DNA from 3 places in the Microbulbifer thermotolerans genome. Region 2 is predicted to be linked to each of the others. Evidence: predicted binding sites of a transcription regulator. Region 2 holds the regulator's gene; each other region holds the start of a gene.

What was found. Region 2 encodes PhoB, which activates phosphate uptake and scavenging genes when phosphate is short. Its sites were predicted from a motif close to TGTCATAAANNTGTAACA; they were not measured.
Region 1: A3224_RS12840 (PhoX family protein) is a predicted target of PhoB. The motif match lies at 7,756-7,773, and genes of this name have one in related genera.
Region 3: A3224_RS05875 (phosphatase PAP2 family protein) is a predicted target of PhoB. The motif match lies at 8,317-8,334, and genes of this name have one in related genera.

The regions. Positions count from the first base shown of each region.
Region 1 covers NZ_CP014864.1:3,083,394-3,093,240, reverse strand. The annotation lists gene ppk1 (polyphosphate kinase 1) at 1-23, shown strand, start outside; gene A3224_RS12860 (hypothetical protein) at 10-507, opposite strand; gene aceK (bifunctional isocitrate dehydrogenase kinase/phosphatase) at 625-2,376, opposite strand; gene ybaL (YbaL family putative K(+) efflux transporter) at 2,671-4,374, shown strand; gene pstS (phosphate ABC transporter substrate-binding protein PstS) at 4,421-5,488, opposite strand; gene A3224_RS12840 (PhoX family protein) at 5,633-7,561, opposite strand; gene A3224_RS12835 (TonB-dependent receptor) at 7,978-9,847, shown strand, end outside.
Region 2 covers NZ_CP014864.1:3,837,019-3,846,865, forward strand. The annotation lists gene recG (ATP-dependent DNA helicase RecG) at 1-1,510, shown strand, start outside; gene A3224_RS15940 (hypothetical protein) at 1,673-2,356, shown strand; gene A3224_RS15945 (hypothetical protein) at 2,643-3,332, shown strand; gene A3224_RS15950 (dicarboxylate/amino acid:cation symporter) at 3,358-4,653, opposite strand; gene A3224_RS15955 (chorismate--pyruvate lyase family protein) at 4,873-5,475, shown strand; gene ubiA (4-hydroxybenzoate octaprenyltransferase) at 5,477-6,358, shown strand; gene phoB (phosphate regulon transcriptional regulator PhoB) at 6,470-7,174, shown strand; gene phoR (phosphate regulon sensor histidine kinase PhoR) at 7,263-8,564, shown strand; gene A3224_RS15975 (hypothetical protein) at 8,596-8,955, opposite strand; gene yaaA (peroxide stress protein YaaA) at 9,003-9,776, opposite strand.
Region 3 covers NZ_CP014864.1:1,394,477-1,404,323, forward strand. The annotation lists gene A3224_RS05825 (hypothetical protein) at 1-286, shown strand, start outside; gene A3224_RS05830 (hypothetical protein) at 270-515, shown strand; gene A3224_RS05835 (DUF3106 domain-containing protein) at 508-939, shown strand; gene A3224_RS05840 (glycine zipper 2TM domain-containing protein) at 1,020-1,583, shown strand; gene A3224_RS05845 (PepSY domain-containing protein) at 1,632-1,955, shown strand; gene A3224_RS05850 (response regulator transcription factor) at 2,001-2,675, shown strand; gene A3224_RS05855 (ATP-binding protein) at 2,682-4,028, shown strand; gene A3224_RS05860 (O-acetylhomoserine aminocarboxypropyltransferase/cysteine synthase family protein) at 4,200-5,477, shown strand; gene A3224_RS05865 (hypothetical protein) at 6,114-6,668, shown strand; gene A3224_RS05870 (MJ1255/VC2487 family glycosyltransferase) at 6,695-7,744, opposite strand; gene A3224_RS05875 (phosphatase PAP2 family protein) at 7,741-8,256, opposite strand; gene A3224_RS05880 (saccharopine dehydrogenase family protein) at 8,513-9,580, opposite strand; gene A3224_RS05885 (DUF3301 domain-containing protein) at 9,701-9,847, opposite strand, start outside.

The DNA.
Region 1 (9,847 bases), 750 kb from region 2:
CCTCACGGCTCAGCGGCGGCTGAACCCAACCAGTTCGCCGCGACTGAATGAGAAGCGGTAGCGTTTGCCAATCTTGAGGCGGTTGCGGCAGGGGGATTGAATGGTGATGCGGGGATACTGGGGGGTGACCACCCAGGTGGTGAACGCCTTTCCGGGGCCGCGGCCGATCAACCAGTAGCGATCGCCGCCCTCGCATTGACCGGCCTCCATACAGTTGTCGAATCCCCAGACATAGGCATTGACGTCATATTGCGCCGGTGTGTTTTCCGCTTCGCGGAACGGCTGCTCGGAGTCGCCTGTAAAGACATAGAGGTCGTCAAACGCCACTTGGCGGAAGCCCCGCGCCGGGGTTTTGCAGCTGACGGTATGGGGTTTGGTGACCGCGCGCGCATGTCCGCGGTCCTTGTCCTTTTTCTCCTTGTCCATTTCGCTGGGGAGGTAACCGCAGCCGCTGGACACCAGTAGTATCAGAGTGCCGGCAGCTGCCGCGAAGTCAATAAAACGCACAACTTGCCCCTCGCCTGTCCACCTCTTCCACTATAGACCCAATTGGCGCGGCGTTCAGGAGCGCCTTGGCGAGAGCCCGGGCGGCGGCAAAAACTTGCCATTATCTGTTCGATGCGGTCACTTCTGGAGCGCGCCGGAGCCACTGCGCTTAAAACGCCATTTGCGCCGGTAGGGGAAGGCGCTTTCGATGTGGCCGGCGCGGATGCGCTCCTGCAGCCGCTGCCAATAGCGGTAGTCGTAGAGGTCGCTGTGCTGTTCCTCGAACGCCTTGCGTGCCTCCGGGTTTCCTGAGAAGAACAGGCGGAACTCTTCCGGGAAGACGTCCATTTCATCCACTGTGTACCAGGGCTTGTCAGACAGCTCCTGCTCCGCGGTCTGGGGCTCGGGAATCTTGCGGAAGTTGCATTCGGTCAGCGGGCAGAGTTCGTCGTAGTCGTAGAAAACCACGCGGCCGTGGCGGGTGACGCCGAAGTTTTTCAGCAGCATATCACCGGGGAAGATATTGGCGGCCGCCAATTGTTTGATGGCGTTGCCGTATTCTTCCATGGCTTCGCGCACCTCTTCTGCGCTGGCGCCCTGTAAATAGAGGTTGAGCGGTTCCATGCGCCGTTCGACGTAGAGGTGCTTGATGATCACCCACTTGTCGTCGATATGCAGCTTAGACGGGGCCAGCTGCTTTAGTTCTTCCAGCAGTTCATCGCTGAAGCGGTTGCGATAGAAAATAAAATTGGTGTATTCCTGGGTGTCCGCCATGCGGCCCACCCGGTCGGAGCGGGATACGAATTTGTATTTTTCCTTCACGATTTCTTCGGTGACGGTTTTCGGACGGTCGAATTTGTCCTTGATCACCTTGAACACCACAGGGTAAGAGGGCAGGGTGAAGACGCTCATCACCATCCCTTTGATACCAGGGGCTATCACAAACTTGTCGTTGCTTACTTTCATATGCGCCAGCACGTGGCGGTAGAACTCTGTTTTGCCGTGTTTGTGGAAGCCGATAGAGTTGTACAGCTCCGAGCGCTCTTTGAGCGGCATGATCGTGGATAGGAAACGTACAAAACGCGACGGAATCGGCGCATCTACCATAAAGTAGGAACGGGTGAAGCTAAACACGATACTGGCGGCATCTTGGTTGTAGAGTACTGTGTCTACAAAAATACCGCCGCGGCCGTTGTTCAGGCAGGGCAAAATCAGCGGTACTACCTCGCCGCCGAACATCATGCGGCCGACCAGGTAGGCTGCCTTGTTGCGGTAGAAGACAGACTCGAGCATATCCACCCGCAGCTGTTTTTCGTTTTCCAGGCCCGAGAGGGGGGCCTTGCGCAGGGCGGCACAGATATTTTTGATATCCCGCTGCTGGTTTTCCCAGGGCACTGAAAAGCCGTAGTCGTTGAGAATATCTTCGATCATATACTCCAGGCCGTCGCGGCCGCTGTAGCTGATGTAGATGCTGTAGTCGCGCAGTGGCTTGTCGTCTGGGGCGCGGGAGGGTTTAACGAAGATGTAATTATCGTGGATATTGTCGTGCTGAAACTGGCTGCAAAACACTGAGTTGAAAAAGGTTTCGGCAATTTCGTAGTTGCTGTGGTTGGCGATCAGCTGTGCGTAGGCGGCGCGGGCCTCTCGCCACAAATCCAGTTGGCCGGTGTCTTTGCTGGTGACCGAGTGAACCAGCTTCAGCACTTGGTTGACCTTGGTTTTGTAGAGATCTATGCGCTCGCGATTGGCTTGGTGTACCTCGTGCCACGCGGCGCGTTCAAAGCGTGCCTTGGCGCCGAGAGTGATGTTCTGGAAATCGGCGAAGTAGGCGTCGAAGCCGTTGAGGATAGTCTTGGCGATGCGGCGCGTTGTCGGTGAGTGATTGGTCATGCACTAGACTTTTGGCTGAAAGTGGGATTGCTCCTTCAGGGACAGCCTGCGGTCGCATTCAGTGCTTGGTGCGTGGACGCGGCCCTTCCGGCTGCGGGATTTGTCGATAGTAGCACGCCGCACCGGTGTATCACCTGGGCGATTGGATCAGATGTTTTGTCATTTTCGCAGGGTCTACCCGGTGTGTCGCCGCCATTTATCAAATTAGCCTGTGTGCATGACAGATTTGCCGCCTTTGCGGCTGTGTAAAACAGGTAAAATGGTTTTTTTGGCTGCCTGAAGGAAGAGAGCACTTTGCATCACGATATCACTTTGATCACCACGCTTTCCGCTGCCCTGGGACTCGCACTATTGCTCGGTTTTGCCGCTGTTCGCCTGCATCTGCCGGCGCTGGTCGGCTACCTGATCGCCGGTATTTTGATTGGCCCGGCAACACCGGGATTTGTCGCGGATATAGAGCTTTCGCAACAGCTGGCGGAGATCGGAGTGATATTGATCATGTTCGGTGTCGGCCTGCACTTTTCCATCGAGGACCTGATGTCGGTGCGGCGTATTGCCATTATCGGCGCACTGGCGCAGATTGCGGTGGCGACCGCGCTGGGGGCCGCGGTTGCCAGTTACTGGGGCTGGCCGCCGGGTGCTGCCGTGGTTTTTGGTCTGTCACTGTCGGTGGCCAGTACCGTGGTTTTGCTGCGCGCACTGGAGGCCCGCGGCCTGCTCGACTCCATCAACGGCCGCATCGCCGTAGGCTGGCTGGTTGTCGAGGACCTGGTGATGGTGCTGGTGCTGGTGGTGCTGCCGCCACTGGCGGGCTGGCTGGGTGGCGGCGGTGCCGATGTCGGCGAGGGCGACCTGTCGACCACGGTGCTCTGGACCCTGGTGAAAGTGACCGTCTTCGTGCTGCTGATGTTGGTGGTGGGGCGCAGGCTTTTCCCCTGGTTTCTGTGGCGAATTGCTCGCACTGGCTCCCGTGAGCTGTTCACTCTTTGCGTGATCGTATTCGCCATGGGGATAGCCTACAGCGCAGCGGAGGTTTTCGGTGTCTCCTTCGCCCTCGGTGCCTTCTTTGCAGGCAGTGTTCTGCGCGGTTCGTCACTCAGCCACCGCGCCGCGGATGAGTCACTGCCCCTGCGCGATGCCTTTGCCGTGCTCTTTTTTGTGTCGGTGGGCATGCTGTTCGATCCGGGGATGTTGCTCGAAGAGCCGCTGCGGGTTCTGGCTGTGCTGGCGATTATTATGCTGGGCAAGACCCTGGCCGCTTTTATCCTGGTATTGCTGTTCCGCTACCCGCTCAATACCGCGCTCACGGTGTCCGCGAGCCTTGCCCAGATTGGCGAATTCTCATTTATTCTCGCCGGCTTGGGGGCGTCCCTGAATCTGCTGACGGCGGATGCCCAGAATCTCATTCTCGCCGGAGCGCTCCTTTCTATCGCCCTCAATCCGCTGCTGTTTAACGCGGTGGAGCCATTGCAGCGCTGGATTCGCTCCCGTTCCCGCTTGGCGCGGGTGATGGAAAGATCGGCGGACCCCCTGGCGGAACTGCCGGCGACGGTGAGCTCGAAGTCGGTGACCGGCCACGCGCTGCTGGTGGGGTACGGGCGTATAGGCCAGAGAATTTGCGACGACTTGATCGAAAACGGCATCTCGCTGGTGGTGGCCGAGCAGAACCGGGAGATTGTGGAGAGTCTGCGCAGCCGCGGTATCCCGGCGGTTTCCGGGGATGCGGCGGAGCCGGAGGTGCTGATCCAGGCCCATGTGGCGCGGGCGCGGATACTCGTTATTACCACTCCCGATGCCGTGCGTGTGCGAAAAATGATAGAGACCGCCCGCATCCTGAACCCGGCGATCGAGATTGCCGTGCGCGCGTACAGCGACGAGGATGCGATGTTGTTGCGTAGAGAGCAGGTCGGCAATGTGCTGATGGGGGAGCGCGAGCTCGCTCTCGGCATGAGCCGGTGTGTCAAGGAGAGTTTTGGGGAAGCGGCGCGGGAAGGTTAAGAAAGCGCATTAATCAGAGGCTTTCCCGTGAGGGAGAAGGCAGTATTCAGCGGATAAAGCCGACAGTTTCCCGCGCTTGCTGCCTGAGTTCCTGTGGCAGCGGGATAAAGCCCAGCTCTCTGGCTTGCTGCTGTGCCTCATCGCTGAGTATGTAGATCACTAGTTTGCGCAGGGCCGCCGCTTTAGCGCTGTCCTGCCGGGCGTAGAGCAGCAGCCAGCTGAGGCCGATGACGGGATAGGCCGACTCTCCGTCTGGATCGGGAATATCGGCTACCAGGTTGGGAGCACCGCTGACCGGCAGCCTGTCCCGCGGAAACTCTACTTCTGATAGCGCCGCCGCACTTGCTTGTGGGCCGGGGGCAACATAGCTGCCAGACTTGTTCTGCAGCCGCGCCACCGGCAGAGCCAGCAGTTTGGAGAAACTGTATTCCACGTAGCCGATGGCGCCGGGGGTGTGTTTCACTCGTGTGGCGACGCCCTGGTTGCCGGGTGTGGCGATGAAGCGGGCGGCACCGGGCCAGCGGGGTTGGCGGCTTCTGCCGATGCCCTTCTCGAAAGCCGCGCTGATCGCACACAGGTGGTTGGTGAGTATGTCTGTGGTACCGGAGGGGTCCGATCGGGTCACGACGGTGATGGGCATGTCCGGCAACTCGATACCGGGATTGGCTGCGGCGATTTTCGGGTGATTCCAGTTGGTGATTTCGCCGAGAAAAATTGCCGGGTACACATCCCGCGGCAATCGCAACCCATCTACGCCTTTCAGGTTATAGGTCAGCGCTACCTGTTCGGCGGCCAGGGGCAGCAGCACCACGCCCTGCTCGATTGCGGCGATTTCTTCCGCCGTCAGCGGCGTACCGGAAGCGGCGAAGTCTACGGCACCGTGGAGAAAATCCTGAATGCCTCCGCCGCTGCCCTTGTCCTGGTATAGCACTTTCACGTTCCCGTGTTTGCGCGAGAAATCCTTGAACCAGTTCGTGTAGATGGGGTAGGGGAAACTGGCGCCCGAGCCCTTGAGCTGAAGTTGTTCCTCGGCCGCACGGGCGGAGAACAGAAAAAGCATCAGGACTACTGCCGCGAGGCAGCCGTAGATAGTAGTGGTGCGCCGGAACTTCATGGAGATTCCCCAGAAACGGTTCCTTTGAGTCTAGACGACCGCAGTAATTGCCCCTGGGGGCGGAATTCGCTCCATGGCAGTAACGACCACTTGTGCGCGCACCGGGGTTAGCGGCAGCACCCGTGTGAATGAAACGGAAGCGCCTTAACTTCCGATCACCCTGCCGTCCTTGCGGTAGATGGCCAGCACTGACGGCCGCGGCGGCAGCGCCGGGTCCCCGTCCGGCCAGCGGTGCATGGGATGGTCGAAGGTGGAAGAGCCACCGTCTGCCGGGTGCTGCACGGCGACGAATAGGGTGGTGCCATCTGGCGTGAATTCCGGCCCGCACACTTCGGCGCCGCGGGGGCAACCGAAGAAGTGTTTTGGGGCCGCGCGCATTTCCCCTTCTGTGGCCATGGCCCAAAGGCCGTCGTGGAAGCCAAATCGCTCGCAGCCGTCGGTGGCGATCCACATATTGCCCTTGGGATCGAAGGCGACGTTGTCGGGATTGGCGAACCAGCCGTGGGTGGAAATGGCGCCGGGTGATTGCTGGCCGTAGGCGCCCCGCTCATTGGGATCTTCTGCATTGGGGTTGCCGCCGAGCAGGAAGGTGTTCCATTTGAAGCGGTTACTGCTGTGGTCGCGCCGGCCTTTCTTGCCCGGCGGTACGATTTCCAGGACGTGGCCCGCAACATTGCGCGGACGCGGGTTGGCGGCGTCGATATCTCCGTGTTTGCGTTTTTTGTTTTTGGTCAGCATCACATAGGTGCAGTCGTTGACCGGATTGGTTTCCACATCTTCTGGGCGGTCCATCGGTGTGGCCCCGAGCAGGGCGGCGGCGCGGCGCGTATCTATCAGCACATCTGCCTGGTTGCGGAAGCCGTTTTCCGGCGTCAGCGGACCCTGGCCAAATAGCAGCGGCAGCCAGCGGCCGCTGCCGTCGGCGTCGAAGCGGGCCGCGTAGAGGGTGCCTTCGGTGAGGAGCTGGCGGTTTTGGGTGTGGTCACCGGGCCGATAAATGCCGCTGCTGACAAAGCGGTAGACAAACTGGTGTTCGTCGTCGTCGCCGCCATAGGCGACAACCGGCGCACCCGGTTTGCACACCAGGGTAAACCCCTCGTGCTGGAAGCGGCCGAGACCGGTGAGCTTGCGCGGGCGGGAGGAGGGGTCATAGGGGTCGTATTCCACCATCCAGCCGAAGCGGTTGGGCTCGTTCGGCTCCACAGAAATGTCGAAACGGCGGTCGTACTCGCCCCAGTTGCGGTTGTGCGGTGATATGCCGAAGGCGTGGTGATTGCGCGCCTCCACGGGGTCGGCGACAGCGTCCGGGTCCCCCTGGAAGGCGCCGCCGAAGCCTTCCTCGGCGATCAACACGGTGCCCCAGGGTGTTTTGCCGCCGGCGCAGTTGCCGACCGTGCCCAACACCCGTTTGCCGGAGCTGTCGGCCCCGGTGCACAGGCGGCGGTCTCCAGCTGCCGGCCCGACGATCTCCATACCGGTGTTCAGGGTGATGCGGCGGTTGTAGGGGCTGTCCAACACCGGCCGCCAGCCATTGTCTGTTTTTGCGATTTCCACCACCGAGTGACCGCAGGCGGCCTGCTCCACGGCCACATGCTGCGCGCTGACGCCGCGGGTGGCGCTGTGTTCATCGTTGTAGCCGGAAAACATCAGGTGCGGTTGGGTGTACTCGTGATTGACGCACAGCAGACCGCGAGTACTGTTGCGGCTCTTGCAGTGGCGCTCCCCCTCGCCTGGACCCGCCCCCGGGTCCAGGGGCATAAAGGCGATGAAATCGTTGTTGTAGCCGAAGCGCCGCTCTTGTTCGCGCGGCGTCAGGGCTCGGGGATCAAAGGGCGTGGCGCCGGGGACAAGCGGATCTCCCCAACGCAGCAGCAGATCGGCGTTGTAGCCGACGGGCAAATGATGCCGGTCATCCAGGGCGTGGGGGATTTCCGCAAAGCTCAGGTTAGCGGCGCCGCTATCGCGTTTTTTTCCGCAGCTCGGCAACAGGCCGACCGTGGCGCCGACAGCTGTTGCGGCACCCAGTGCCTTGAACAGGGCGCGGCGGGTGGGATTTTTCGGTTCCTTGCTCATGAGTCACTCCGGGAGCGCGGGGCTGTGTCCTTGAATAAAAATTTTCAGCGCCCCTGATGGATTCGTATGGGCGCGCTGTTGATACCGGAGCGCTCAGGCAAGGAGGTATACATCTGGCCGCGGGGTTCCTTTTCCGCAGGGAGGCGAAATCATCGGAGGCTCCGTAATCAGAGAAAAATACCCTAAACGCAAGTTGTGACATTTATGTAACGCAAGCTTCACACCGCGCCGTTAGTCTGCGCCCATTCCACAGCAATCACCAATAAAGGAATCTCAGCTTCATTTCCCTCAGAGCCTTGTCGGGCAGCGGCGTAGCTCGGAGCCTCGAGCGCGAATCAATCTGCGGTTTTTGTAAGGCTCAGGCGCGAATGAATCCAGGGGTTCCCAAACGCCAACAATGGGGGAATGGGTATCTCATGAATAGCAAAATAATTCACGCGCGTTTGATGAATGTGCCTTTGGCGGCCATTGCCGCGGCGATCATTTCCTTTAACGCCGTTGCTGAGCAGAACCAGGCGCTCGAAACCGTTACGGTAACCGCCCAGGCCGCCAATGCCAGCAGCGATATTGAGCGCCAGCGCAACTCGAACAAGATGGTGGCGGTCCAGACCTCGGAAGCGATCGGCGAGTTGCCGGATGCCAATGTCACCGAGGCGCTCCAGCGTATGCCGGGCGTGTTTATCGTGCGCGACCAGGGCGAGGGGCGATTTGTCGGTGTGCGCGGTATCGATCCCAACCTGAACGCATCCACCATCAACGGCGTAAGCCTACCGGCGCCGGAGACCGACAGCCGCGCGGTGGCCATGGACGTGATTCCATCCGACCTGCTTTCCAGCCTGGAAGTGTTTAAAACGCTCACGCCGGATATGAGCGCCGACTCCATCGGCGGTGCCATTGAAATCAAAAGCCTGAGCGCGCTCGACCGCGATGGCCGCCACTTCAAGCTGAGCGTTGAAAACAGCTACAGCGAATTGCAGGAGGAAAACAGCCCCAAGCTGGCGGGCACCTTCACCGATAGATTCGAGCTGGATGGCGGCCGCGAGTTGGGCGTCGCCATCGTCGCCAGTCACCAGGCGCGCAATTTCGGCTCGGAAAATATTGAAACCGACGGCATCTGGGAAAAACTCACCGCGGTGGATGGCAGTGAAGCCTTCGGCGCGGTGGAAATCGAACAGCGGGATTACACCATTACCCGCGAGCGCACCGGGCTCGCCGCCAATTTCGACTTGCGCCTGTCCGAGAGCAGCCAGTTATACCTGCACACCCTCTACTCCGATTTTTCCGACGAAGAGGAGCGCCAGCGCAACTCCTGGAAACTGGATGAAGAAAATGACGATCCCGCCAGCATCAGTGCCAGCAGCGCGGTCTGGGAAGACGCCGCGTTGGAAAAATCCCTGAAGGATCGTCTCGAAGAGCAGGAAATTCTATCTGTGGTATTTGGCGGCGAGCACCAGCTAGACCAGTGGGGCATCGAATATGCCTTGGGCTACTCTCAGGCGGAGGAAGCCGAGCCGCACCGGCGCGATACGGACTTCGTTCAGGAAGGCCTACTGCTCGGTTACACCAGTGCCGGCGAAAAGCCGCAAATGGCGGTCGGCGCCGATGACTTGGAAGCGGCTCTGACCGCGGCCAATTACGCGCTGGATGAATTGGTGATCGAGGACAACTTTACCGAAGATGAGGAAATCAGCTTCCGCCTCGATTTCAGCCGTGAGATCCAGCTGGCGGGTAAGCCTTCGGAACTGAAGTTCGGCCTGCACGAGCGCCGCCGTGAAAAATCCGGCGACCTGAACGCCACCGTCTACGACGGCTTCGGCGCCGATTACACACTGGCCGACTTTGCAATGGGACAGGTCGACTATGATCTCGCCGCCTTCGGCCCCGGTGTCAACAAGGGGGCGCTGAACCGTTTTATCGATGCCAACCTGTCCAGCTTCGAAGTGGACGAAGCCGAAACCGCCCTCGGTTCCGCCCGCGACTATGTGATGAGCGAAGACATCTCCGCCGTCTACGTGATGAACACCATCGAGCTGGAGCGGGCGCAGCTGGTCTACGGTGTGCGCTATGAAGCGACGGATTTTAGCGCCGATGGTTACCGGGTGATTGAGTCAGAGGAGGCGGTGCCCGGTGCCGAAGAGGTGGCCGAGGATGTCTACGTCAGTCCTGTGCACTATCAACGCGATTACAGCAATCTCTTCCCGAGCGTCAATTTAAAGTACGATTTCAGTGACAACATCGTACTGCGCGCGGCTTACACAGAGTCACTTTCCCGCCCTTCTTTCGGTT
Region 2 (9,847 bases):
GTTGCGGCAAGCCCTGCAGTATCTGCACGCACCGCCAGCGGGAGCCGATCTGGCGCAGTTGGCGGAGGGGATACACCCCGCGCAACAGCGCCTGGCACTAGAAGAACTGCTGGCCCACCATCTCAGTCTGCTGGAATTGCGGCGCGAAAACGCCGAAGTCTCCGCTCCGCCGCTTCCCGCCAATGCCGCCCTGGAGCGGGACTTTCTCTCCCGGCTGCCCTTTACCCTCACCGGCGCCCAACAGCGGGTATGCGCGGAGATCGCCCGGGATCTGTCCCAAAACCGCCCGATGATGCGCCTGCTGCAGGGGGACGTGGGCGCCGGCAAGACCTTGGTGGCAGCCATGGCTGCACTGAAAGCCATCGGTGCCGGTGCGCAGGTGGCGGTGATGGCACCGACGGAAATACTCGCCGAACAGCACCGGCGCAATTTTGACGCTTGGCTTGCACCACTGAATATCCGCGTCGCTCAACTGACCGGCAGCCTCAAGGCCGCCGAGAGACGTACCCAGCTGGCCGCTATCGCATCTGGCGAAGCGCAGCTGGTGGTGGGTACACACGCTCTCTTCCAACCGGAAGTGGTGTTCCACAACCTGGCGCTGGTCATCATCGACGAACAGCACCGCTTCGGCGTCCGCCAACGCCTGGAGCTGCGCGAGAAGGGCGCCGCCAAAGGTGTCAGCGGGCGGCTGCAGCCACACCAATTGATCATGACGGCGACCCCCATTCCCCGCACCCTGGCCATGTCCGCCTTCGCCGATCTGGACTGCTCGGTGATCGACGAGCTGCCTCCGGGGCGACAGCCGATCAACACCGTTGCTATCTCCAACGAGCGCCGCGACCAAGTGGTGGAGCGGGTGCGGGCCGCAGTGGCAGAGGGCCGCCAGGCCTACTGGGTCTGCACCCTGATCGAGGAATCGGAAAGTCTGCAAGCCCAGGCGGCAGAATCCACCGCCAGCGAACTGTCCGAGGCCCTGGACGGTGTGCGCGTTGCCCTGGTGCACGGGCGCCTGAAGCCGGAGCAGAAGGAGAGGGTCATGGGCGCCTTCAAGGCCGGCGAAGTCGATCTCCTGGTGGCCACCACGGTGATCGAAGTGGGGGTGGATGTCCCCAATGCGAGCCTGATGATCATCGAGAATCCCGAGCGCCTGGGCCTGGCGCAACTGCACCAGCTGCGCGGGCGCGTTGGACGCGGCTCCATCGCCAGTCACTGCGTTCTGCTTTACGGCCCCCCGCTGTCGCAAAATGGCCGCGCGCGGCTGCAAGCGCTCCGGCAGCACAGCGACGGCTTTGCCATCGCCGAGGAGGATCTGCGCCTACGCGGCCCCGGCGAGATACTCGGCACACGGCAGACCGGCGAAATTCAGCACCGCATCGCGGATCTGCAGCGGGATGCGCACCTGCTGCCACAGGTGCAGCGTATTGCCGCCTCGCCACTGCTCACTGAAGACCTGCGCCGCCTGCTGATCCAGCGCTGGCTGCAAAACAAACCGCGCTTCGCCGAGGCGTAACCCCCCGGACAGCCGGCCCGAGACCAGAGCCAAGAAAACGGTCATGAATTTTTTTGCGCTGCGCCAATGCAAATGGCAGCCTCTCGACAGCATCGCGGCAAGCCCCAAAACATCGGCACTCAAACAACCGCAATGATGATGACAAATCTCAGGGAGAGTCTCGTGAATACACTACCTCTACGCAGGCTGCTGCAGGCGGGCCTGCTGTTTCTCGGACTAAACAGCGGCGCCCAGGCCCAAGGCTTTTTCGGTTTTGGCGGCGATGAGCAAACCCCCAGTCTGACATTGGCTCCGGCGCAAGTGGCCGTGGATATACCGACACCGGTGCAAGGCAACAACCTCGCGGTACTGCTGGCGCAGGCGGGCAGTGACAACAGTCTCAGCGCACTCAAAGAGGCCGCGGCACGGAAATTCAGCGACCTCTTGGAGCGCAAATGGCGAGACCGGCTGCAAGCGTTTTTCGCCGACGAAGAAGTGCCGCTGGTGCAGCGAGACGGCTTCCTCACCATGCAAAGCTACCTCAATGTCATCGTCAGCAAACAGTTGACTGACCTGAAACCCTCCGGCGATCGCGAGGTGGAATGGGGTTTGCTGGAGCTGTCGGGGGATTTTCACTACCAGCTGAAAAACACTAGCGGTGAGCTTTTGCACGAGGAGCTGCTAAAAATCGCCGATCTGCGTGTGCAGGAAAAATACCGTATAGAAACGCGCCGCGACGGCAGCAAGATCGAGGACACCACCGACGCCGCCATTGAGCGGGCGCTGGAAGAATTGGTAGACCGGCTGCAGGACCGCATCGAGGACAATATAGAGGCGGATCAGCTGCGCGAATGGGCCTCGCTCTAAAGGCGGGGTGTCGAGGCGCTTCTGATTAAGGAACCTCTGATTCATGCACACGGGAGCTGCAGTAGGCTTCCGGGCACTCCGTATGCTGCGGGCAACGCTTTCATCAGAGTTTTTTAAACGCGATCATTTACAACAGCGGGCGTCACAGAAGCCGAGAAGTGACGCATGAGTCAGCAAAATTTTTTGCCCTATCTCCCGGGGAATGGCAGCCTTACCGGGCTACTGAAGCCGTTTTGAAACGAATTCGGTTCGCCTCTAATAAAAAATAAAACTCAGGGAGAGTCCGATGATGAGAATAACTGCCCGCGCGCTGGCGCTGGTCGGCTTGCTGATTTTTTCCTTCTCCACTTCCGCTGCCGCACAAGGCGGATTGCTTAGCTTCGGCGGCGACAGCCGCAACCCCAGCCTCACTATCGCCCCCAGCGAAATCCAAATCGATATGCCCCTGCCCCCCATGGACAGTGCCGACCTGGCACTGCTGCTGGCTCAGGCGGGCAAGGGGGGCGGCCTCGCCTCGATGAAGGAAGCCGCCGTGCGCAAATACCGCCAGTACCTGGAGGGCGAGCTGGATTCCCGCTTGCGCGCTTTTTTCGTCGGCGAAGAGGTGCCCCTGGTGGACAAGGGGGGGCAGCTGTCCCTGCACAGTGCGCTGGATCTGGCCGTCATCAAGCATTTCAACAACCTGCAGAGCGAGAGTGGTTACGACCTGGAGCGGGGCACTGTGGAGTTGGAGGGCAGCGTCCACTATAGGGTGAAGGATCACTCGGGACGCCAGCTGCTCGAAGAAACGCTGGATATCAAAAGGCTCAAGATCCGCGAAAAATATCAGGTGCGAACGCCGAAAAACGGGGGCGCCGTCGAGGACACCACTGAGCAAGCCATTAAACAAGCACTGTCGCGTATGGCCAAAGAACTCGTCGACAAAATGGAAGACGAGCTGGAAGCCGATGAGCTGCGGGATCTGTTAACGGAGTAAGCGGGGGGCTCAAGCCCCCACCCGCTCAAGGCGTTGCCGCGTTGGCGACACTGTCGTAGTTACGGTTATTGAATGTCTCCACGGACAGAGCGCCTTCGCTCTTGGCAACGATGACACTCACCACCGCGTCACCGGTGATATTCACCGCCGTGCGCACCATATCCAGCAAGCGGTCAACCCCCATCACAAGGGCGATGCCCTCCAGCGGCAGACCCACCTGCTGCAATACCATCGCCAGCATAACCAGACCCACTCCGGGCACGCCCGCCGTGCCGATGGAGGCAAGGGTCGCGGTCAGTATCACCGTCAGGTAACCCGCCAGCCCTATCTCAATACCGTACATCTGCGCCATAAAGGCGGTGGCCACTCCCTGCATGATCGCCGTGCCATCCATATTGATGGTGGCGCCCAAAGGTACTGTGAAAGCCGCCACTTTGTTATCCACACCCAGGCGCTTCTCAACTGTGGACAGAGTCACCGGAATAGTGGCAGCAGAGGAAGCGGTGCTAAAAGCGAACACCTGTGCCGGACGCATCTTCTTGAACAGCTGCACCGGGTTGAGCCCGGACAGGCATTTCAGCAGCAGCGAGTAAACACCGAAAGCGTGCAGCAGCAAAGTAATCAGCACCACCAGAAAGTATTTGCCCAGCTCCCAGATAAACTCCACACCCAGCTCCGCAAACGTCTTGGCCAGCAGCGCGAAGACGCCGTAGGGCGCAAACACCATCAGCACTCCCACCATACGCAGGATGACTTCATTGAGGTCGTTAAAAAAACTGGCCACCCTCTGGCCCGGCTCACCACAGCGGGAAATGGCGTACCCCATCAGCAATGCGAATACAATAATCTGCAGCATATTGCCCTGGGCCATGGCAGCCACGGGGTTGGTGGGAAATATGTTCACCAGCACATCGGACAGCGGCGGTGACTCCTTGGGCTGAAAGGCGCCGCCCGGCGGCGCCACGTCCACGCCGACACCCGGCTGCACGATAAGCGCCATGCACAGCGCCAGCGTGATCGCCACCGCCGTGGTCAGCATATAGAGAAGCAGCGTCTTGCCAGCCAGCGGCCCCATACGGTGCCCCTCCGACAGGGCACAGGCACCACACACCAGTGACACCAGCACCAGCGGCACCACCATCAATTTGAGTGAAGCGATAAAGATACGACCGATCACATCGAACAGCCCCCCAGTCAGGTAGCTGTTGATAACGCCGGTGATACCGCTGCCTAGCAGCTGGCTGCTGTTGAGGAAGTTGAACAGCACACCGACGACAATGCCAGCGAGCATGGCAATCAGGATTCTGGCGGTGAGACCCATGGAAAACTCTCTTCGACTTATGGATTCAAATCGGCCGGGCACTATAACAAATGCTTGACGCAGCAGAGGAGGCGCCCCGCGCGGAATCGCCCGGCCCCGCGATCGCACAGCATACTCCTTTACGGTGTCCTGCGCAGGTAGCGACTGTCTGAGTAAATCGGTTCCCGACAGATGGGTCCCCCATTTACAATGCCCCTTTATTCGATGGCGGAGTTGCAGTTGTACCAATCTCCCTTTGAACCCAGCGGCGAGTGGCTCAACCGGCTACAGGAATCCCGGCACCGGCAACCGCCAGCGGCACTCTTGCCGTGGCTGCTGCACCCGGGCTCGCTTACCGCGGCACTCAGAGAGCTCGCGGACGGCGATTTCCATGTGCGCATTTTGAAGCAGCACTGGCAAAACCCGCGCATGGATGAGCGGCGCGAACTGGCACTGCGCGACCGCTGCCGCGCCCTGGTGCGTGAAGTACTGCTGTACGGCCGCGGCCAGCCCTGGGTCTATGCGCGCAGCGTGCTACCGGAATCCAGCCTGCGGGGCAGATCGCGCTACCTGCGCAACCTGGACAACCGACCGCTGGGAGAGCTGCTGTTCAGTGAAGCGGGTATCCGCCGCGGGCCCATTGCGCTCAACCGCTTGCACCGCAACCCGCGCTGTGACCTGCCCGAACTCGCCGGGGAAGGGGACAGTGCCTGGGGGCGCCGCTCCGCCTTCTGGCTGCGGGGCAAACCGCTGCTGGTAACCGAGGCCTTTCTCAGTGCCTTTCGCCCGCAGCGGGCACCGCTGGCGCGCGCCGAAGTCTCTGCCGAACAAACAGGGGGCTAAAGTGATCAGTCAACAGATATCCAAGCACTGGCCCGCTGCCTTGCCCTACTGGCAGCTGGCGCGTCTCGACAGACCCATCGGCACACTGCTGCTGCTGTGGCCAACCTGGTGGGCCCTGTGGCTGGCCGCCGGTGGCTGGCCCGGCCTGCATTTGTTTGCCGTATTCACTCTCGGTGTTGTGCTGATGCGCGCCGCCGGTTGTGCCGTCAACGACTATGCCGACCGCCATATCGACGGCCACGTGAAACGCACCGCCGGGCGGCCGTTGGCGGAGGGGCGTGTATCCCCGCGCGGCGCTCTGGGACTCTTTGCCGCGCTCAGCCTGACCGCCTTCGCCCTGGTACTCACCACCAACCGACCAACCATATTGTTGTCCCTGGCGGCACTGGCGCTGGCTTTCGGCTACCCCTTCGCAAAACGTTACACACACTTACCGCAAGTGGTGCTGGGCGCCGCCTTCAGCATGGGGATTCCCATGGCCTTTACCGCCGTTCGCGGAGAACTGCCGACCGCAGCCTGGCTGATATTCACAGCCAATGTGCTGTGGACCGTCGCTTACGACACCTTCTACGCCATGGTGGACCGCGACGATGACCTCAAGATCGGAGTCAAATCCACCGCTGTACTCTTCGGTGACCTGGACAGGGTGATGACCGCTGCCCTGCAGTGCCTGTCGCTCTTTGCCCTACTGCTGGTTGGCGGGCGCTTCGAACTGGGCACTGCCTATTACCTCGGGCTGGCGATCGCCGCGATGCTCTCCATCTATCAGCAGTGGCTGGTGCGCGACCGCGAAAGGGAAGCCTGCTTCCGCGCCTTCCTCAACAACAACTGGGTTGGCGGCGCGATATTTGCCGGAATTTTCGTCCATTTCCTTCTGGTTTAGCGTCTAACCACCAACGCGGTTGCGGACCCGTCATATATTTGTAACCAAAATGCCGTTAAATCCTCGGCTATCAATGGAAAAAACAGATTCAAAAGCGGGCGCGACAGGCAGATGCAAAGCAAGAAGATCCTGATAGTCGACGACGAAGCCGCCGTACGCGATATGCTGCGGGTGGCGCTGGAGATGGCGGACTACCGAGTCATCGAAGCGGAGAACGTCCAGGAAGCACACGCGCTGGTCATCGACGAGAAGCCCGACCTAATTCTTCTGGATTGGATGCTGCCGGATGTCTCCGGCGTTGAACTGGCGCGCCGCCTCAAACGCGACGAGCTCACCGCGGCACTGCCGATCATTATGCTCACCGCCAAGGGCGAAGAGGACCATAAGGTCAAAGGCCTTGAAACCGGCGCCGACGACTACATCACCAAACCCTTCTCACCACGGGAACTGGTCGCGCGCCTGAAGGCAGTTCTGCGTCGCGCCGGCCCCACAGAGCCAGAAGAGCCGCTAACCGCCGGTGGTCTGGTGTTAGACCCTATCAGTCACAGAGTCACCATCAACGGCCAAGCGGTGGACATGGGCCCCACCGAGTTCCGCCTGCTGACCTTTTTCCTTTCTCATCAGGAACGCGCTTACACCCGCACTCAATTGCTGGATCACGTCTGGGGCGGCAATGTGTACGTTGAGGAACGCACCGTCGATGTGCACATCCGCCGACTGCGCAAGGCCCTGGCCCTGGACGGTCACGACCGCTACATACAAACGGTGCGCGGCACCGGTTACCGCTTTTCTGTGCAAACCGCGGAAAAAGTGTAAGATTCCGCGCAAACCCGCACCCCCCAACCAGGCGCGGCGCCGGTGGCCAGATTGCCGCACCGCGGCCGCCAGACATAACGGCACTTCTATGCTGGATCGCAGTATTGGCGAGTTTTCACGCTTTATCACCATCGCCCTCGGCTGCACCATCTTCGGCGTTGCCAGCGGACAATGGCTGTTATCCATCACCCTGGGACTGGCGGTCTATCTCAGCTGGGTATTGTGGCAATACCGGCGTTTCTACCGCTGGCTGATCAACGGCCGCCGCGGTCCGGCACCTACCGCGTTTGGCATCTGGGGCGAAATCTCCGACGACTTCTACCGCATACAACGCCGCCACCGGCGCGAGAAGCAAAAGCTGCACGCCATGCTGCGTCGGGTACAGGACAGCACCAGCGCATTGCGAGAGGGGATAGTGGCACTGGAGGATGACGGCAACTTGGCCTGGTGGAATCCGGCTGCGGGTGACCTGTTGGGCCTGCAACCCGGCGACGCAGGCCAGCCGCTGGTGAATTTCGTGCGCGACCCCGGCTTCGTCAACTATCTGCAGCAGGGCACCGAGGGCGCGCACGAACCACTGACAATGCCCGCACCGGGTGACGATACACGCATTCTACAGCTCGAAGTCACCCACTATGGCCAGGACGAAGCACTGGTGATCGTCCGCGACATCACGCGCCTGCACAAACTGGAGCAGATGCGCCGCGACTTTGTCGCCAATGTATCCCACGAACTGCGCACTCCCCTGACCGTGATCGCCGGCTATCTGGAGACGCTCGAGGCCAGCGGCCAGGCGCCACAGGGCTGGCAGAGGCCCCTGACACAGATGCGAGAGCAGACAGCGCGTATGACCTCTCTGGTGAATGACCTGCTGTTACTCGCGCGGCTGGAAACCTCCGAACGCGACAGCGGCCGCGAGCGAGTGGCTGTGGGTGAATTGATTGGCAGGGTGGCGCGGGAGGCGCGCAGCTTCAGTGGTGGCCGCCACGAAATCAGCGTGGACTGCCAGGGGGATACCACCATTACCGGCGACGCCAATGAGCTGCACAGCGCCTTCGCCAACCTGGCCCTGAACGCGGTGAAGTACAGCCCGGACGGCGGCCCCATTCAGCTGCGCTGGCGGGTAGATGAAAATGGCGGGCATTTCTCGGTCACCGACAGCGGCATCGGCATAGATCCCATTCACATCCCGCGCCTCACCGAGCGTTTCTATCGCGTGGACGCGGGCCGCTCCCGCGAAAGCGGAGGCACAGGCCTCGGCCTCGCCATCGTCAAACACGTCCTGCTGCGCCACAGCGCGGAGTTATCCATCAGTAGTGTGCCGGGTCGCGGCAGTACCTTCACTCTGCACTTTCCCGCACAGAAGCTGGAATCAACGACTTCCACGTGAGCAGGCGAAAACAGGCTGGGGTTCCCGGGGACTACGCCAGTTCCTGCAGCGCCACTTCCTCACCGTCTTTTCGGTAGGTGACCGTCTCTCCTTCACCGACGGCGGTGCACTGTCGATGCAGAGTCACATGATGCAGCTGGCGGTCGGCGTCGCGCAGCAGCAGGTGCTCACGGCCCTCGTCGTCTACAGGCAGGGTGCCGGCGGAAATCAGTGCATCGCGCAGGGCGCGCAGGCGCGGCATATCGCGGTAGCGATCCAAGTCATTGGAAAGGCGCTTTTTCATGCGCTCACTCTCGTGCAACGCGGCGGCCGTCTCGCGGTACTTTGCGAAAAAAAAGACTGCTGCAATCGCGAAAACAATCACGACACTGGTTTCAAACCATTCGGGCATATCTGCTCCCTCTTTGTGTGGCGCCAGACCAGTTGCTGGCCGTCGGCTTACGGTTCATCGCGGGTGAAAACCCAATCGTTGCCTTTCGACATAGCGGCGTTGAATCGGTAGCCGGCGACATCGAAGGCTTTCAGTTCCTCCGCCTTTTTCACCCGGTGGTCGATGGCCCAGCGGCTCATCATGCCGCGAGCTTTCTTGGCGAAAAAGCTGATCATCTTGTACTGGCCGTTCTTCAAGTCCTTAAAGTGTGGCGTGATCACTTCCGCATCCAACACCTTTGGCCGCACCGCCTTGAAGTACTCATTGGAAGCCAGGTTGACCAGCTCCCGGCTCTTGAGGCTTTGCAATTGCCGGTTCAATGCCTCGGTGATCGCATCGCCCCAGAACTCATACAGGTTTTTGCCGCGAGCATTTTCAAACTTGGTACCCATTTCCAGCCGGTAGGCCTGCATCAGATCCAGTGGGCGCAGCAGGCCATAGAGACCGGAGAGGATGCGCAGGTGCTTCTGCGCATAGTTGAAGTCCCGCTTGTTCATGGTCTCCGCCGCCAACCCGGTGTAGACGTCGCCCTTGAAAGCGAGCAGGGCGGGGCGGGCGTTATCGTCGCTAAAGGGGCGCTCCCACTGCTGGAAGCGGTCGTAGTTCAGTACGCCCAGTTTGTCGGAGATTTTCATCAGCGCAGAAATCTGCTGGGGGCTCAGCTCGCGCAGCTCCTCGATCAACGCCGCGGATTCCTCCAGAAACTCCGGCTGGCTGGTATCGAGAGCCGGTATATCGCTCTCGTAATCGAGCGTCTTGGCCGGGGAGATGACAATTAACATCGGATTCCTTGTGTGCCGCATGCGCCGAGCCCCAGCTCGGCAATTTTTTCAATGGATTCTTTAGCCGCGCT
Region 3 (9,847 bases), 1.5 Mb from region 2:
TCGCGACCGCGAGCTGGACGGCGAGACGCTGGCGAGCCTGCGCTGCGCCCGCGCCCGAGCGCTGGAGGCGCAGCGTGTGTGGGCACCTGTATGGCTGCCTGCCGGTGCCGCGGTGGCCGCAGCTGTGGTGGTGGCGCTCTTGTGGACTCGTGCGCCCGAGCCGGAAACGGAGCTTTTTGCCGGTGGTGAATGGTTGCTGGAGGATGGTATGGAAATCGAATTGATGGAGGAAATGGATTTCTACCAGTGGCTTGCAGAGGAGGCGCTGGATGATCACTCTTCCTGATCCGCGCCGACTGGGGCTTTTCCTGTTGCTTTTGCCTATTTCGCTCCTCGCAGCGGATCCGAAAGCACAATCCGCGTTGGACGCAGATTTTTTGCTGTTTCTGAACGAGTGGGTCGACGACTCGGGAGAAGTTTTCGAGCCCGATAACCTGGAGCCGTCGCGGGAAGTGCCGCCGAGTGAAACGGAAGAGGGGCAGGCGGCCCGACCACAGGAGGAAGGTGATGCTTAGATGGTTGATAGTAACGCTGACCGAGACTGTCGGCCTGGCGCTTCTCCTGTTCGCTGCGGGGGTAAGCGCGGCGGATTGGCAGAGTCTGAGCGACGGCGAGCGGCGCATTTTACAGCGCTTCGAGGAACGCTGGCCGGACCTCTCCGAGACACAACAGCAAAAGCTCCTCAACGGTGCCCGCCGCTGGGCGGCGATGACACCGGAGCAGCGCCAGCGGGCGCAGGAGCAATACCGCAAATGGCAGGATTTGCCACCAGAGCGCCGCAAAAAACTGCGGGAGGCATACCGGCGTTTCAAGGCGCTGCCGCCAGAGCAGCGCGCGCGCATCCTCAAGGCGCGCAAGAAATTTCGCCAGCTGTCCCCCGAGCAGCGGCGCTGGCTGCGCGAACAGTGGCGTCGGCGCAGGCTGAGTAATGAAGACTGATGTCAGCAGCGGAGATTCAGCTTCGATTCATTCCCCCAGCTTTAACCTTTCCCCGTCGATAATCTACGGGAGAAAGCACCGTGAAATACTACAAGCAGCTCCTCGTCGCCGCTCTGGTGGCCGGATTGGTGGGCTTTAGTGCCTGCGCCAGTGCTGGTGACAGCGGTTATTACCCCCACGATGGTTACGACTACGCTAGGGTGGTGAGCGCGACCCCAGTGTATACCGATGTCCAGGTGCAAACCCCGCGCACCCAGTGTTGGGACGAGCAGGTGGCCTACCGGCAGCCGGCCTCTCCGGCCGGAGCGGTAATCGGTGGCCTGATCGGCGCCGCTGTCGGCAACAAGCTGGGCAAAAACCGCCATCGCGGACATGGATACCGCCATCGCCACGACCGGGGGGCTTCCACCGTGGCCGGTGCGGCGGTCGGCGCGCTGGTGGGCCACCAGATCAGCAGCGCCAATGCGCCCACCCACTATGTGACGGAACAGCGCTGCCAAGTCGTGGAGGAAGTCACCACCCGGCGGGAACTGATCGGATACGACGTGCGCTACCGCTATAATGGCCGGGAATATCTGACTCGCACAGACCGGCATCCCGGCGATAGAATCAGGGTTCGCGTCGATGTCACGCCGGCTTGGTAACCGGCCTGTCGATACCGAAAAAATATTACCGTGCACAGGAGCCGCACCGTGAAAATCAATTGCGCCGCAATCCGGTCGTTTCCCCTAGTCATCGCACTGCTGATGAGCGTTCCAGCCGCGCAGCTGCAGGCGGCCGGCGCGCATGAACGGGGTGGCTTGCGGCCGGAGTTTTCCTTGGTGCAAAAAAAGGGCGGCGTGTCCCGGGACGAGGCAGCGGCCATCGTCAAACGCCGTTACGGTGGCAAGATACTGGCGATATCCGAGGTACAGCGCGACGGCCGCAAGGTCTACCGGGTAAAAGGACTGTCAAAAAAAAGCCAAGTCTATGTGGTTTACGTAGATAAACGGAGCGGGCGCATTTCCCGTTCTTGATTGAAGAATATTGAGTTTCAAACAGGTAAATTTTCAGGGGGCACCATGCGTGCACTGTTAGTAGAGGATGAGGTGCTGCTGCGGCAACAATTGGCAGAGTCCCTGCGCGGTGCCGGCTATACCGTGGACGAAGCGCCGGATGGTGAAGAAGCGCTCTACCTGGGGCGAGAATACCCCTACGACGTAGCGGTGATGGATCTGGGATTGCCGAAGATAGACGGTATTCAGGTCATTGAAACACTGCGTGCCGAAGACAAACACTTTCCGATCTTAATTCTCACTGCGCGCGGCCACTGGCAGGAACGGGTGGCGGGGCTAGAGGCCGGCGGTGACGACTATCTGGTAAAACCCTTTCATACCGAGGAGCTATTGGCGCGGCTGAACGCCCTGGTGCGCCGTTCCGCTGGTTTTTCCTCTCCAACTATTAAAGCGGGCCCTATCACCTTGGATACCAGTTCCCAACGGGTGCGGGTAAACGATACCGAGCTGGATCTGACCTCATTCGAATACAAGGTCCTGGAATACCTGATGCTGCATCCGGATGAGGTGGTTTCCAAAACCACTTTGACCGAGCACATTTACGAGCAGGACTGCGATCGCGACAGCAATGTCATAGAAGTATTTATCGGCCGTCTGCGCAAGAAATTCTCTGTGGCGGCGCAGCTGAAGCCGATCGAAACCCTGCGCGGCCGCGGTTACCGTTTTGTCGCCCCGGAATAGCAGCGCGTGCTCTCATTTTGGTTCGATTCCCTAAAGGGACGATTATCCCTTGTCACCAGCCTGATGCTGGTGGCCTTTCTGCTGGTGTTTTCGGGCGTGTTGGAACACGCCTATCGGAGTTCTCTGGATGAAGCCAAAGAGCGGGAGCTCCAGCTGCACGTGTACACGCTGCTGGCAGTGGCGGAACCCGAAGCGGGCACATTGAGCTTTCCTCCCCTGTTGCCGGAGCAGCGCTTCAACCAGCCGGATTCCGGGTTGGTGGGTGCGGTTACCGATGATCGGGGACGGGTTATTTGGCGCTCCGCGTCGTCCCTCGCATTGCCACAATTGCCCTCCCACCCACTACCTCAGGGGCGCCAAGCCTTTGGCCAGGTGACACTGCCCGGGGATGCCGGCCGCTATGTCAGCTTCCGCCAGGGGGTGGCCTGGGGACTGGATAACGAACAGCGCTTCACTTTTATCGTTATGGAAGATGCCGCGCCGCTGGCCGCGCAGGTGGAACAGTTCCGCTCTACCCTTTGGCGCTGGCTGGGACTGGGCGCGCTGTTGCTGGTGCTGATTCAGTGGCTGGTCTTGCGCTGGGGCCTGGCGCCGCTGCGATCCGTAACCCGTGGATTGCAGGAGATGCAACGGGGTGGCAGCGACCGTCTGGAGGGCAAATTTCCTGGCGAATTGCGTCCACTGACCGACAACCTGAACCTGTTGATTGAAAATGAGCGCCGCCAGCGGGAGAAAACCCGGCACACACTGGCAGACTTGGCGCACAGCCTCAAAACACCGTTGGCGGTACTCAAGGGACTGAATTTTTCCGGAGATCCGCGCGAAGCCTACAAGACCCTGATAGATCAGGTGCAGCGCATGGACAGCATTATCGGCTATCAGCTGAACCGCGCTGTTACCGGATCGCCAAAGTCGATATTGCGCGGTGTCCCCGTGGCACCGCTGGTGCAGAAAATCCTCGATGCACTGGAAAAGGTCTATCGCGAAACCCCCTGCAATGTGCAACTGAAATGCGACCAGCAGACCCGCTTTTATGGCGATGAGGGCGATCTGATGGAGCTGCTTGGCAACCTGCTCGACAACGGCTACAAATATGGCGGCGGAGAAATGGACGTGGCAATAGAAGGCCGCAACGATGGGCGTAAACTCCATATCCGAGTGGCCGACCGGGGGCCGGGCATGGACGAGGAAAAATGGCAGCAGGTCACCCAGCGCGGTGTGCGCGCCGACCAACAGCAACCGGGGCAGGGTATTGGCTTGGCGGTGGTCGTGGATATCGTGGAGAGTTACGAGGGCCAAATTTCCGCGGTGCCCCGCCCCGGGGGCGGCACTGAAATCAAAGTCGACCTATAGGCGGTAATGCCGCTGGAATCCTGTAGGGGCCCACTGTGTCCCCCGGGCTTGTCGCGGGGCTCTGCGCAGTCCTGCGGAGCGATCCCTATCTCAATCTGCTAGCGGGCCGCGCCTGTGGCATACTCTTGGCCCCAATCCCGAACAGACCAATTCAATGCAAGGACTCTTGCCATGAAACCGGAAACCCTGGCGTTGCACGCGGGCTTTAAGAGCGATCCCACCACCAAGGCCGCGACCACACCGATCTACCAGACCACTTCCTACACCTTCGATGATACCCAGCACGGCGCTGATCTGTTCGATCTCAAGGTGCAGGGCAATATTTATACCCGCATTATGAACCCGACCAATGCGGTCCTCGAGGAACGTATGGCGGCACTGGAAGGCGGCATTGGCGCTTTGGCCGTGGCTTCGGGCATGGCGGCGATTACCTACGCGATTCAGACCATCTGTCGGGTCGGTAACAATATTGTCAGTACCAGCCAGCTCTATGGCGGTACCTATAATCTGTTTGCCCATTCTCTGCCCAATCAGGGCATCGAATGCCGCATGGTGCCCCACGATGACTTTGAAGCCCTTGAAAAGGCCATCGATGACCAGACGCGCGCCCTGTTCTGCGAGTCCATCGGCAACCCGGCCGGCAATGTGGTGGACCTGCGGCGCTGGGCAGAGATCGCCCACAAACACGGCATTCCGCTGATTGTGGACAACACTGTTGCCACTCCTTTCCTGTGCCGGCCCTTCGAACACGGCGCAGATATCGTGATTCACTCGCTGACCAAATACATCGGCGGTCACGGTACCACCGTCGCTGGTATCGTTGTGGATTCGGGCAAGTTCGACTGGAAAGCCAGTGCGGATAAGTTTCCGATGATGAATGAACCGGACCCCTCCTATCACGGGGTTGTTTACACCGAAGCGCTCGGCGAGGCTGCCTTTATCGGCCGTTGCCGGGTGGTTCCTCTGCGGAATACTGGTTCGGCACTGTCTCCCTTTAATGCGTTCCTAATCATGCAAGGGCTGGAAACTTTGGGGCTGCGCATGGAGCGTCACTGTCAGAACGCGGAAGCCGTGGCCCGTTTTCTCCAGCAACATCCGGCGGTGGAGTGGGTCAACTACGCTGCCCTTGACGACAGCCCCTACAAAGCCACCTGCGAAAAGATTTGTGGCGGCAGGGCTTCGGGTATTCTGAGTTTTGGGATTAAGGGCGGGCGAGAAGCTGGTGCCCGATTTATCGACGCCCTGGAGATGATTTACCGGCTAGTCAATATCGGAGATGCCAAGTCCCTGGCCTGCCACCCAGCTACCACCACCCATCGCCAGCTCAATGCCGAGGAATTGCGTAGTGCCGGAGTGAGTGAGGACTTGGTGCGGCTGTCCATTGGCATCGAGCACGTGGACGATATTATTGCCGATATACGCCAGGCACTGGAGAAATCCCAGGCTTGATTCTTCCCGCCGGCTGCGCTGAAAACAGCCGCTCACTAACAAGCCCAGCCAGCTCCAGCATCCGGCTGGGCTTGATTCGCGCACAATGCGTCGTCCCTTCTGCGATATTCATATACTGCTTCCGGGGGGAGCTTGAATAGCTATCAGAAGTTATAAGGCGTTGGCTCAGCTGATGGTTCATACGCTTTATAAATCATCAGGATTCTTTTATCGAATAAGAGACGGTTCACTATTTTTGGCGTTAAATGTTTCGTATTGGAATGTAATTCCGTTGCCTTTTGCACTTTGGTAATTCACCATTTTCTCAGTGGATATAGTCCTCTAAACGATTTTCCCGGTCAGACAGTGGTTTAAGGCTCGTAGATAATTTTCATGCCGCCGGCCGGACTTTCGTCAAAATACCTCCTGATATTTTCGTTCCCGGGATTACAGAGTGCTCTGTGGTAGTTTTTTCGTGAGACAACCACAGCGCTCACGCAAATAATTCAGGAAAACTCTGATTTATTCGCATAAGTTCTGTAGCCGTTACCGGATGCTCAGAAAATGGTGTGGGCTGCCTATCTGGCTTCAAAGAGCCTTTACCGTTGCAAAGCGACTGAATCAGAGATTCCATAAAACGCGAAAAGGTGAAAGATCATGCCTTCAAGTACGCAAAATGTCCTGATCACATGGATTCCAAATTCTATTGATGGCGCTCGAGAGGCGACTAAGTTATACCGGCTTTACAAAAATTATGCCGAGCTTCGTCCACCCGAGAGGCTGGGAGATATGGGCGAGTTTATGAGTGTCATTTTGGTTGGTCATCGCAGTGAACTATTGTGTGACTATATTATACAAAGCATGCTCAAAGTCTTTTCCGGCAAGCAGAATCTATCCAGGACTAGGGCCTGTGGATGCAACTGGTTGGTGTTGGCCATATGCGAGGGCGGCGTGGGGAAATATCACGGTGCGCTTAGTGACAATAACGAAATCCTGTCTCCCGCCCGGCGGCTGGCAGATTTGCTCAAGATAAAAGTTTCGTCTACCGTGCGCCCGCTTTTATTTGATGAGGTCGGCCAGGGCAAGGCGTTCACCTTGGCATGTGGTGGGCTATTGATCCGTTCGAACCCCGATCACAACCCGCTGTGGTATGACTTCGAGCCCAATAAAATCTCTATTGACGAACTCGCCAACCAGTTCAGCAGACTTTGATGTCCGTGCCGCAGTGTATGGGTTCGTTAATCCGCGGCGACCTGTGCCGCGCGGTCGGGAACCACTTGCCCCCAGAGGCCGTTGGCCAATTCAGCCGTGGTTTGGCGGCGGCCCTCGGCCAGCCAGCGCACAATGCTTCCAGCGACATCCGGCCACTGGATGCGCACACCGGTGGGGTCGCTGTCCAGCCAGCTGCCAATCGTAGTGGCATTTACCTGGTCTACGACATGGGCCAGTTGCAGTTCACGTAGTGCCAGGGCGTTGGCCTCTTGTTCAAATTGGCCGGCAAGGGGACGCGTAAGAATGGGTTTGCCCAAGGTCAGGGTTTCGGCAATCAATTCGAAACCGCTGTTGCAGATGACAGCTTTTGAACTTGCCACGTCTCGTTGGAAGCCGTCGATGGAGGGGGCCTTGAGCTCAATATTGCCCGCCGCCGGCAGGTCGACCGGAGCGCCGTAGACAATAAATTGTTGCGGTAGCCTGGCTAGCTCGCTCAGTAGCGGCTGGTGGTGTTCAAAAGGTAGATAGACGAGGATATGGTCGCCGCTTTCGGCTTCGCCGTGGGGCTGAGCGATCGGCGGCAGTATCGGGTGGCCGAAGTGGTACCAGTGCATACCGAGACTGCTCTGCACTGGCGCGAAGGTGCGCATGATGCCGCGCGCTGTCCATTTGAAGCGCGGAGCGGGGATCGGAAAGTTGAAGGCATACTGGTGCCCCAGGCCAAGGCTGGGGACGCCGCGGCGTTTGGCCGCCCAGGCGGTGACTGGCTCGAAATCGCTGATGACCATATCGAAGTCGTTCACCGGCAGTTCGCGGATATCTCGCAGCAACTTGCCCAAATTGAGTTGCCTGATGGTGGCGAGGGAATCTATTTTTCCTTCCCGGTGCACAAAGGTCAGGCCCTCACGCCACCAGTAGTCACCGAAGGGTTCCATGCTGAAGAGTTTTTCGGGAGAGCGGCCGGAAAAGAGCCACTGCACTTCCAATTGCGGGTGTTGAGCGAGCGCTTTGGCCATGGCGCGGGCACGCGAGATATGCCCATTGCCGGTTCCCTGCACGCCGTAGAGTATTTTCACAAAAAGGCTCCACTGATTAATAGGCCGACACTGGTGCCCAGGGCTGCGCCTGCGCAGACATCGGTGGGGAAGTGTACCCCCAGTCCTACTCGCGAGGTGCCGACGCCTGCGGCCCAGAAGTAGCCCAGCAACCACAGTGGACTCAGGGTCTGGGAGAGCAGGGTGACGAACAGGAAGGCGCCGGAAGTGTGCCCTGAAGGCAGGCTGAAACGGTCGTGGGCGACAATCACCGAACGCATGCCGGGAATGGCTTGCGGTGGGCGGAGCCGCTTGGTGGTGTTCTTGATAGTCCAATAGAGTGAGCGTTCCACCGCGAAAGCGGTGCCGCACATAAAGAAGTATTGTATCGCGGCGGCGGTGGTGCTGGAGAGAGCCACAATCAGCGGGGACAGTAGGTACAGCCAGCCGTCCCCGCTTTTGGATAGCCACAGATAGCGCTTGCGTGATGCGGGCCGTGCCGCCCGCTGTGCCATATGCAGTACCAGGGACACGTCGAAATGTTTCAGAGTCATCGGTAAGCTTCGCATGTCGTCAAGGTACGAAGCCAATGTTGCGTCGACTTGACCAATTTATGTCAAAAACATGAAATCTTGCCGGTTTGCGCAACTGGGCGGAAAAGAGAAGTGTTAAGGCGCCCGTATACCAATTGTCGGAACGTCGGGGATTTGGTGTTAGCGCTGATATGAATGCAGCGGAGCTTTCTCCCACTTTTTATCCTGGACGGTATATGGTCAACTCCCGGGAATTCTTATAGCGGACTCTGAGGGGCTAGTCGATGCCTATTTCGATTGCGCCGGAACCGGGTAGTTTTTCAACTAATTCGCTACCACACAGTTTTGACGGGGTGAAATAGCCCCCGGGACCCTCGTAGTTCAATAAAAACGCCATTACTGCCAGGGTGCCGTGTACAGTGACATCATAGCCGTTAGCGGTCACGACACGGCCAATTTTGCGCTCGCCGCGGCGATCGTTGCGCACTTCGCCCCAAACCCAGGTTTTCTGTTCGGCGCGCGCCTGTTCTCCGGGGCCGCGCACCGAATTGTCCACTTTCTTTTTTAGCCACTTCTGCATCCAGTTCATGCGCAGCAGCCAGCGGAACTTGTTGAGCCGTTTCAGTTTTTTAGCCCGGCGCGGGCTCATGGGGATGTAGACCTCAATATTGGGGATGCCGGTGGTGTAGTATGCGGTGGCCACATCGCCCCAGGGAATGGCGACGGCGAATTTCTCACCGCGGCCGAAATTTATCTGCCGGGTCAGCTCGCCGTGGCCGATGATTTCTATTTCACCTTTGCGGCGCACAGCGCCGCCAACGCCCAGACTTTCGATAGAGGTTTTGGCGGTGCCGGGACTCAGCGCAGAATCCGAGTCGAAACCCAGGGCCAGGTGAGTGGCGGAAGGAATGGCTTTGTGCAGTGCCGCCGCAAGGCAGTCAGTGGGGATTACATCGAAACCCGTGCCGGGGCAGAGCACCACGCCCGCTGACTCGGCCTGGTCATGCATGCCGTGGGCCATTCGGTAAACCGCCATTTCACCGGTGATATCCTGATAGTGGGTGCCGGTGTTTAGGCAGGCGCGCATCATGGGTTCGGCGGTGGCGGAAAAGGGACCGGCGCAGTGGATGACCACTTGAATATCGCGCAGTGTGTGCTCCAGAGTCTCGGATGCATCTAGACCGATGGCCACGGCGGGCAGGCCCAGTTCGTCCGCCAGCGGTTGCAGTTTTTTCGCGTCGCGCCCCGCCAATACCGGGCGGTAACCCTTTGCCACAGCTTCGCGCGCGATCAGTTCGCCGGTGTAGCCGTAGGCACCATAAATCATTATTTTTTTGTCGTTCACCGAATAGCCTTATCTGTTCGATCGGTTGCGGAAACGGAGTGACGCAACCTTATGGTCTCGTCTGAGTCTAGTCAAACGCTTGTCATATTCGGTGGTGTGACCGCGGCACTTTGGAGCGCTTCAGGCCACGTGATAGGGGGAAAGCTGTATCCGTGTGATGCGGCGCCCGTGCAATACCACCGTGCCGGCGTAGCGGTACTCGCCAGTGGATGTGAATTCGAACCCATAACTGCGATGCAGGCGTAGCTGTCCGCGTTCGTCACGCTT